2 regions of the Mesorhizobium sp. WSM4849 genome follow, and region 2 is predicted to be linked to the other one. Evidence: riboswitches for the same ligand, from Rfam matches in the RefSeq annotation. Region 2 holds a riboswitch; the other holds the start of a gene.
The links. Region 2 has a riboswitch for S-adenosylmethionine ahead of AC0L3L_RS01175 (O-succinylhomoserine sulfhydrylase). Riboswitches for the same ligand answer to the same signal wherever they lie in the genome.
Positions count from the first base shown of each region.

Region 1: another riboswitch for S-adenosylmethionine. It lies ahead of metX (homoserine O-acetyltransferase MetX); the one in region 2 lies ahead of AC0L3L_RS01175 (O-succinylhomoserine sulfhydrylase).

Region 1 covers NZ_JBVVPW010000004.1:210,472-215,396, forward strand. Annotated here, with positions in the region: gene AC0L3L_RS06090 (DUF1194 domain-containing protein) at 1-217, shown strand, start outside; gene metW (methionine biosynthesis protein MetW) at 297-911, opposite strand; gene metX (homoserine O-acetyltransferase MetX) at 970-2,139, opposite strand; SAM riboswitch at 2,259-2,336, opposite strand; gene hisC (histidinol-phosphate transaminase) at 2,648-3,757, shown strand; gene AC0L3L_RS06110 (prephenate/arogenate dehydrogenase family protein) at 3,777-4,712, shown strand; gene AC0L3L_RS06115 (PfkB family carbohydrate kinase) at 4,811-4,925, opposite strand, start outside.
Region 2 covers NZ_JBVVPW010000001.1:252,646-257,570, reverse strand. Annotated here, with positions in the region: gene AC0L3L_RS01185 (ABC transporter substrate-binding protein) at 1-769, opposite strand, end outside; gene AC0L3L_RS01180 (2'-deoxycytidine 5'-triphosphate deaminase) at 863-1,957, opposite strand; SAM riboswitch at 2,082-2,159, shown strand; gene AC0L3L_RS01175 (O-succinylhomoserine sulfhydrylase) at 2,234-3,424, shown strand; gene AC0L3L_RS01170 (ceramide glucosyltransferase) at 3,471-4,625, opposite strand; gene apaG (Co2+/Mg2+ efflux protein ApaG) at 4,851-4,925, shown strand, end outside.

The DNA of each region.
Region 1 (4,925 bases), on a different contig from region 2:
CGGCGGGCCAGGTTCCTTCGTGCTGCCGGTCTATGCCGCTTCCGAATTCGTGACCGCCATACGCCGCAAGCTGGTCCTGGAGGTCAGCGGTGTTGCCGGTCCCAGGGCCGCTCCCGCGACACTCCGGGTCGATGCGGCAACGCCGGTCGACTGTTTGCAAGGCGAGCGCGGCCGCCAGTTTTTCTCCGATCCGTATTTTCCGGAGCTTGATCGCTAGCTAGACTTGGTCGATGAATGGCGAACAGTCGCAGATGGTCTCCGGACTCTTGCCGGCCGCGCGCCATATGCGACGGCCGTTATCGCTTCAGCAGGAACACCGCTTGCTGGCCAAAGAAATTCCAGAACCACCAAGGCATCGACAGGCCGATTTTCTGGCCATTGGCGTCGAGCGCGGTTGCCTTTTCTACCGTTGCGCCGAGCTCTTCGCAGAGATTGACGAAGTCGCGGATGGTGCAGAAATGGATGTTGGGCGTGTCGTACCAGGAATAGGGCAGGTCCTTGGTCACCGGCATCCGCCCTTCGACGAACAGCGAAAGGCGCACCCGCCAGTGGCCGAAATTGGGGAAGGAGACGATGGCGTGCTTGCCGATCCTAAGCAACTCGTCGAGCACCAGCTTCGGGTTGCGGGTCGCCTGCAAGGTCTGCGACAGGACGACGAAATCAAAACCCTTGTCGGGATAGAATTTGAGGTCCTTGTCGGCGTCGCCCTGGATGACGGACAGGCCGCGCGCCACGCATTCGTTGACGCCGCGCTGCGACAGTTCCATCCCACGGCCGTCGACCTGCTTCGTTGCCTGCAGCAATTCGAGCAGCAGGCCATCACCGGAGCCGACGTCCAGCACCCGCGACTGCGGCGGGATGAGATCGGCGACGACTTCGAGGTCGACGCGCTGGGCGTGGTTGACACTCATGATCGTGGCTTTTGCTTGGCGCATGACCTTGATCCGAAAAGTCTGCGCCTTTTCAGGATCATGCGCTGAGCCCCCTGGCGCGAGCCGCCGAGGCGATGAAGCCGTTGATGGCGGCAAACAGCTCCGGCTCGTCGAGCAGGAAGGCGTCGTGGCCGCGATCGGTCTCGATCTCGACGAAGGACACCGAGGCGCCGGCCGCGTTCAACGCGTGAACGACCGAGCGGCTCTCCTCGGTCGGGAACAGCCAGTCGCTGGTGAAGGAGACCAGGCAGAAACGGGTTCTGGTGCCGGCAAAGGCGTCGGCCAGCCGGCCGCCATGATCGGCGGCGAGATCGAAATAGTCCATCGCCCGGGTCATGTAGAGATAGGAGTTGGCGTCGAAGCGGTCGACGAAGGTCATGCCCTGATGGCGCAGATAGCTCTCAATCTGGAAGTCGGCGTCAAAACCAAAGGTGAGCGCTTCACGGTCCTGCAGGTTGCGGCCAAACTTCCGGTGCAGGGCCGCTTCCGACAGATAGGTGATGTGAGCGGCCATGCGCGCCACAGCCAGGCCCTTTTCCGGGCGCCTGCCCTGCTCGAAATACTTGCCGCCATGCCAGTCCGGATCGGCCATCACCGCTTGCCGGCCGACCTCATGGAAGGCGATGTTCTGCGAGGAATGGCGCGCGCCAGTGGCGATCGGCAGTGCTGAGAAAACGCGCTCCGGATAGCTCGACGCCCATTGCAGCACCTGCATGCCGCCCATCGAGCCGCCGAGCACCGAGAACAGTTTTTCGATGCCGAAATGGTCGACCAGCATCAACTGCGCCCGCACCATGTCGCGGATGGTGATGATCGGCAGGTCGAGCCCGTAGGGCTTGCCGGTGGCTGGATTGGTCGAGGCGGGGCCGGTCGAGCCGAGACAGCCGCCGATGACGTTTGAGCAGATGACGAAGAAGCGGCTGGTGTCGATGATCTTGCCGGCGCCGATCAGCACTTCCCACCAGCCCGGCTTGCCGGTCACTGGATTGGTGCTGGCGACATGCTGGTCGCCGGTCAGTGCATGGCAGACGAGGATGGCGTTGGAGCGGGCGTCGTTGAGCGTGCCGTAAGTCTTGTAGGCGATCTGGAACGGTGACAGCAGCGTGCCGGCATCGAGCTTGAGCGGCTTGTCGGCACCGAAACGCAACACCGGGCTCGACGGCTCGTCGGCCTCGTTGTTGGTTCTTTTAGTGCGCAGCGCGACCATCGCATCCTCTTACATTAACCCATCGCGCTTTCCGAAAGTCGATTCCGATTTTCGGGTCGATGCGACTGTCCGGCCGGCTACGGACAACAAAAAACCGACATCGCCTTCGCAAAGCCGGTTACAGGATGCAAACGGCCCTTTAGCGAGTTGTTTAACGTGGCTGCAAGCCGACCGGCCAAATCACCACGGGATTTCGCCTTTCTTCTAGGACCGGAGCGTCTCGGCGTCAACGGCCAGTCGTTCACCCACGCCAGTCGCTCACCCATGATCGCCGCCTCTCGACATTCCAGGCCACGGCTTGTATTTCCGCTGCGGCTTCTAGTGTGGCGAATCCGAAATTCGCATCGCGTTGGAGCAGCGCAGTGGGCGAATTTCGGATTCGCCACACTAGCAACCAATGAATTCTAGTGTGCTGGATTTGAAGTTCCTGAGCGCTGTTGCCACCAAAATGGCAGGAACTTCAAATCCACCACACTAGGTGGAAGCGTTCTCGACGGATTTTTGCAATATGAACCAGGCATCGGATCAGGCACGTCCAACGCCCCGCGCGGGGATCATGGACATCGAAGCCTATGTGCCGGGCAAAAGCACGGCGCCGGCCGGCGTTGCCAAGGTCCACAAATTGTCGTCGAACGAGAACCCGCTCGGCCCCTCGCCGAAGGCGATAGAAGCCGCGCGCGACGTCGCGGCCAAACTCGACATATATCCCGACGGCACCGCCAGGCGCCTGCGGGAGGCGATCGCTGAGGTGCATGGCCTCAACCCGGCGAACATCGTCTGTTCCAATGGTTCCGACGAGATTCTCGGCCTGCTTGCGCAGACCTATCTCGCGCCCGGCCATGAAGCTGTGATCACCGAACACGGCTTCATGGTCTACAAGATCTACATCCAGTCGGCAGGTGCTGTCCCGGTGTCGGTCAAGGAAACCAATGAGCGCGCCGACGTCGATGCGATCCTCGCTGCGGTGACGCCGCGTACCAGGATCATCTTCCTCGCCAATCCCAACAACCCGACCGGCACCTATTTGCCGTTCCAGGAGGTGCGCCGCCTGCATGCCAGCCTGCCTCGAAACGTGCTTCTGGTGCTGGATGCAGCCTATGCCGAATATGTCCGCCGCAATGATTATGAAGCCGGCGTCGAGCTGGTGGCTGGCGCGGAAAACGTGGTTATGACCCGCACCTTCTCCAAGCTCGGCCTCGGCGGTGCGCGGATCGGCTGGATGTACGCGCCGATGCATATCATCGACGCGATCAACCGCGTGCGAGGTCCCTTCAACGTCAACGCGACGGCGATCGAGGCCGGCATTGCCGCGATCCGCGACCGCGCCCATGTCGAGCGCAGCGTGGCTCATAACGACACTTGGCTGCGATGGGTGAGCGAGGAGTTGACCAAGCTCGGACTGCGGGTGACGCCGAGCGTCGGCAATTTCGTCCTCATCCACTTTCCCGAGGACAAAAAACATTCGGCGGCGGCTGCGGACGATTACCTCTGTGCGCGCGGCTATATATTGCGGCGCGTTTCCGGCTATGGCTTCCCGAATGCACTGCGCATGAGCATCGGCACCGAAGAGGCCAATCGCGGCGTTGTCGCCGCCCTTGCGGCATTTCTGAAAAGCTGAACCCCGAAAAGCTGAAACAATGACATCACCGATGTTCGAAAAGATCGCGCTGGTCGGCATCGGCCTGATCGGCTCGTCGCTGGCCCGCGTAATCCATCGCGAAGGCCTTGCCGGCCACGTCGCCATCTCGACGCGCAGCGAAGCGACACTGGCGCGGGCGAGGGAACTCGGCCTCGGCTCCTCCTACGCGATGGATGCGAAAGAGGCGGTCCGCGATGCCGACCTGGTCATCGTTTCGGTGCCGGTCGGCTCTTCGGGCGAGGTCGCCGAGGAAATCGCACCGGCGCTGAAGCCGGGCGCGATCCTCACCGATGTCGGCTCGACCAAGGCCTCGGTCATCGCGCAGATGCAGCCGCATGTGCCTGCCGGCGTGCATTTCATTCCCGGCCATCCGCTGGCCGGCACCGAAAAATCGGGCCCGGACGCCGGCTTTGCCGACCTGTTCGAAAACCGCTGGTGCATCTTCACGCCGTTGCCCGGCACCGATCCGGCCGCATTGGAAAAACTCTCGGAATTCTGGCGGCGCTGCGGGTCCAACATCGACACGATGGATCCCCAGCATCACGACATGACGCTGGCGATCGTCTCGCACCTGCCGCACATCATCGCCTATAACATCGTCGGCACCGCCGACGATCTGGAGTCGGTGACCAAGTCGGAGGTGATCAAATATTCGGCTTCCGGGTTTCGCGACTTCACTCGCCTGGCCGCGTCCGACCCGACTATGTGGCGGGATGTCTGCCTGCACAACAAGGATGCCATCCTCGAAATGCTGGCGCGGTTCTCGGAAGATCTGGCCTCGCTGCAGCGGGCGATCCGCTGGGGCGACGGCGAAAAACTGTTCGACCTGTTCACCCGCACCCGCGCCGTCCGCCGCTCGATCATCGAGGCCGGCCAGGACATCGACGTACCGGACTTTGGCCGGCAGGCGGTGGAACATCCGGCCAAGGGATAGGGCATCGGACCAAAAGGGGCACCGGTTTTGGGAAAATCCGATGCTCAAACAAAAAGATAGAGCAGCGGTACGATTCGATTTGAAAGCCCGCCGCTGTCTCAGGCCGGCCAGTGAGCCGCCATCATCGCCAGTGTCTTGGCCCTGTCCGGCGCGCCCAGCCTGCCGCCGAAGCGCAGGCATTTGAGCGCAGCGGCGGCGCTGGCAAAGCGCAAT
Region 2 (4,925 bases):
AGATATCGAAATCGAAATATTTGGCCTGGATCTTCTTGTAGGTGCCGTCTGCGACGATCGCATCGATCGCGGCGTTGAGCTTTTCGCGCAGCGCATTGTCTTCCTTGCGCACGGCTATACCGGCTTCGGTCTCAGTGCCCTTGACGTCGCCGACCATCTTGCAGCAGCCGTCGCTCGACTTCTTCATCCAGTCCATCAGCACGAATTTGTCTGAAAGGACGGCATCAAGCCGGCCGTTCATCAGGTCGGCGACCGCCTCCTCCTGGGTCGGGTAGAGCTTCGCCTCGGCGCCTGCCTTGCTATAGACATCCTGGGCATAGTCGGCCTGGGTGGTCGAAGCCTGCGCGCCGACTGTCTTGCCGGCGAGTGCTGCGGGTTCGGTCGAGGCAATATCGCTGTCCTTCAGGGCCACCAGCGAAAGCGGCGTCGTATAGTATTTGTTGGTGAAGGAGACCTGCTTCTTGCGCTCCTCGGTGATGCTCATGGACGCGATGATGGCGTCGAATTTTCTGGCCTGGAGCGCTGGGATCATGCCGTCCCAGTCCTGCGTGACAAGTTCGCATTCGACCTTCATCTGAGCGCAAAGCGCATTGGCAATGTCGATGTCGAAGCCGACGAGCTTGCCATCCGCGGTGATGGTGTTGAACGGCGGATAAGCGCCTTCGGTGGCGATCTTCAACTTTTCCTGTGCTTGCGCCGACATGGACCCGGCAGCCATCACCAGCATGGCAGCTGCTGCTGCCGATGCGATCCATCTTGAAATCTGCATTTCTTGTTCCCTTGGTTCCAACCACCTTGACGGTTGGGCACAACCAAGCACGGCCTACAAGGTCAGGCAAGCACAGTCTGATTTAATCGGCGATCAGCGTGCGACGCGGAAATGCTTGGACAGTTTCAGGCCCTGTGCCTGGTAGTGCGAGCCGAGATCAGTGCCGTAGAGCGCCTGCGGCCGCTTCAGCATGTGCTCGTAAACCAGCCGCCCGACGATCTGGCCGTGGTCGAGGATGAACGGCACTTCGTGGCTGCGCACTTCGAGCACCGCCCTGCTGCCGGTGCCGCCGGCCGCCGAATGGCCGAAGCCCGGATCGAAGAAACCGGCATAGTGAACACGGAATTCGCCAACCAGCGGATCGAAGGGCGTCATCTCGGCGGCGTAGAGCGGCGGCACATGCACCGCTTCCTGGCTGACGAGGATATAAAATTCGTCCGGATCGAGCACCAGTTCGCCGGCGCCGCTCTTGTAGAGCGGATCCCAGAAATCGACGACATCCTGTGCCGCGCGCTTGTCGACATCGACCAGGCCGGTGTGGTGCTTGCCGCGGTAGCCGACCAGCCCGTCCTTGTCGCCATCGAGGTCGATCGACAGCGCAATACCGCCGCCGGAAATATTCGGTGGCTCGGTGGCGACGAGCGTCTCGGCACGGTGCAATTCGTGCAGCTCGCTTTCCGACAAAAGCGCATTGCCGGTGCGGAACCTGATCTGAGACAGCCGCGAGCCGGCGCGGACAACGATCGGAAAGGTGCGCGGGCTGACTTCCAGATAGAGCGGGCCGTTGTAGCCGGCAGCGATCTTGTCGAACTCGTGGCCACGATCGGTCATCACGCGGGTGAAGATGTCGAGCCGTCCGGTCGAGCTCTTCGGGTTGGCGGAGGCGGAAATGCTTGCCGGAAGCGCCAGGCTCTCGAGCAGCGGCACGATATAGACGCAGCCCGTCTCCAGCACCGCACCATCAGCGAGATTGATTTCGTGCAGCTTCAGACGGTCGAGTTTTTCAGCAACCCTGTGGTTGGGGCCGGGAAGGAAGGAGGCGCGCACCCGCCAGGCCTTGTCGCCAAGCCTGAGGTCGAGGCTGGCCGGCTGGACCTGGTCGGCATCAAGCGCGCGCGGCGATTTCAGAGCGCCCGACTGGAACAGCGCGGAAATGTCCTGATCGGGAAGAATGCCTGTCTGCCGCAAAGTCTGGCTCCGCTCGAAGGCCGGGCGAGGTCTCGTTTTGTTGCAGGTCCTTGCCACGGAACCTGCTGGTACAACCTCTTAATCATGCCGGCAATTGACGCAAGCGCGGTGCAGGTCTAAAGGGTCATTATCCCGTGGTGATTTGGCCGGTCGGCTTGCAGCCACGTTAAACAAGTCGCTAAAGGACCGTCGGGCCGAAAGGCCGTATGGACCGGTTGCGACTTTCGCGGCCGGTTTTTTTGTGTTTGGACCATTTTTGGTGTTTGGAACAAGGTGATGACGAGCAACAAGCGCAACTGGAAGCCTCAGACCGCCCTCGTGCATGCAGGAACGCTGCGTTCCGGCTTCGGCGAAACCTCCGAGGCGATGTATCTCACGCAAGGCTATGTCTACGACACGGCGCAGGCGGCGGAAGCCCGCTTCAAGGGCGAGGAACCGGGCTTCATCTATTCGCGCTATGCCAATCCGACGGTCGACATGTTCGAGAAGCGCATGTGCGCGCTGGAAGGTGCCGAAGATGCCCGCGCCACCGCATCCGGCATGGCGGCGGTCACAGCGGCGTTGCTGTGCAGCGCCAAGGCCGGCGACCACATCGTGGCGGCGCGCGCGCTGTTCGGCTCCTGCCGCTGGGTGGTCGAAACGCTGGCGCCGAAATACGGCATCGAGGCGACGCTGGTCGACGGCACCGAAATCTCCAATTGGGAAAAGGCGGTCAGGCCCAACACAAAGCTGTTCTTCCTTGAAAGCCCGACCAATCCGACGCTGGAAGTCGTCGACATCGCAGCCGTCGCCTCACTTGCCAATTCGATCGGAGCGCGGCTGATCGTCGACAACGTCTTTGCCACGCCCTTACAGCAGAAGCCGTTGCAGCTCGGCGCCCATATCGTCGTCTATTCGGCGACCAAGCACATCGACGGCCAGGGGCGCTGTCTCGGCGGCGTCATCCTGTCGGACAAGAAGTGGATCGACGAGAACCTGCACGACTATTTCCGCCACACCGGTCCCAGCCTGTCGCCGTTCAATGCCTGGACGCTGCTGAAGGGCCTGGAAACGCTGCCGCTGCGCGTGCGCCAGCAGACGGAAAGTGCCGGCCGGATCGCGGACTTCCTCGCCGAGCAGCCGGAGATCGCCCGCGTCATCTATCCCGGCCGCGCCGATCACCCGCAAGCGGCGGTCGTCAAGAAGCAGATGTCGGGCGGCTCGACGCTGATCTGCCTCGACGTCAAGGGCGGCAAACAGGCGGCTTTCACCTTCCAGAACGCGCTCGATATCGTGCTGATCTCTAACAATCTCGGCGATGCCAAGAGCCTGATCACCCATCCGGCGACGACGACGCACAAGAATCTGAGCGATGAGGCGCGTGCCGAACTCGGCATCGGGCCAGGCACGCTCAGGCTGTCCGTCGGCCTGGAGGACACAGACGACCTGCTCGAAGACATCGAGCAGGCACTGAAAGCCGCCAGATAGGGATACGCGCCGAACAGCTTCGCTCGAATCGTCAGGCCAAGCGCGGTCAGGCGCCCGACGGGGTCTCTTCCAATTCCGCACCGGCGCTGGTGTGGATGGTCATCGTGTTGCCGCGCCAGTCGACGGCACCGCTGAGCCAGCCGCGCACCCAGATGGCGGGAAGCATCACGTCCCGCGCAACCATCGCCGGGATCATGCGCAGCGACAGGTGCCAGCCCTTGGCCGAGGCGAGAGCGCATTCCGGGAGATAGGCGACTACCAGCACGGCAACGGCGGTTGCCGACAGGCTGAAGCCGGCGCCTGCTGCAGCAACCAGCGCAAGCACCAGCGGTGGCGCCGCTCCGATCAGGATCTCGGGCGCGAAGAACAGGGGGAAGGTGACGCGGCGCAGGCGTGCCCAGCGGGCCTGACGCGACCAGATTTCGCCAAATGTGCGCAAACCGAGCGGCTGCTCGAAGGGCGAGGCGACGAGATTGACACGCAGTCCAAGCCCGTTGACCAGCTTGGTCGCGGCGGCATCCTCGGCAATCTCGGCGGCAAGCGCACGGATGCCGCCATTGGCGTCGAGCATGGGCTTGTTCCACAACATGCTCTTGCCCTGGGCGAAACCGAGGCCGAGCGCCTCGCCGGTATATTGCCAGCGCGCCTGCAGCGTGTTGAGGAAAGCGCATTCGACCTCCGCCCAGAACCCGTCCGGCCGCGAGCCGATCGGCGTCGAGCAGACAAGGCCAGTGTCCGGCCGCCATGCCGCCATCAGATACTGGACATAGTCCCTCGACATCAGGACGTTGGAATCGGCAAGGATGACCCAGCGGTGGCGCGCGGCCTCCCAGCCCTTCACGCAATTGTTGAGTTTCGGATTGCCGCTGATGCGGTCGTCGCCGACGAGCAGCCGGGCCGGCACGGCTGGAAAGCGGGCGATCGCGTCGGTGATCGGCCCGACCACCGGGTCATCGGCATGGGCGACGCAGAAGATGAGCTCATAGCGCGGCCAGTCGAGAGAGAAGGCGCGCTCGAGCGTTTCCTCGGCAAACGGTTCGACGCCGCGCGACGGCACGACGATCGACACCGGCGGCGCCTTGCCGGCTGCCGGCGTGATCCTGCCAGGCCGCTTCAGCTTCAACGAAGCGAGCAGGATGCTGGCGAGATTGACAAGAAGCAGAGCTGTGGAAAGCAAGGCGGCTGTGACTGTCAATTCCATCGATATCTGGTCACTCCAGAAAAAACCGGCCGCATGAAAGCCGTTTCAACAGTTCGACAGAATGCTGAGTCGCCCGGCCCTGCACACCATCATTGTCATGTGTCACTTAAATGACATTGTTCTTCGGCACCTGCGCGCAAAGCAGGCGGGCAGCGACGGGAAGCACCCCGTTGACCAAGCTGCGGAGAGCGTCGAGAGTTCCGTCTACATATTGTGGAGTAGTCTATGTACAGCGCCGTTACGCGCAACATCGAAGTACAGGTCAGGCCGTTCTATCTGGAAGATCGCTCCGACCCGTCG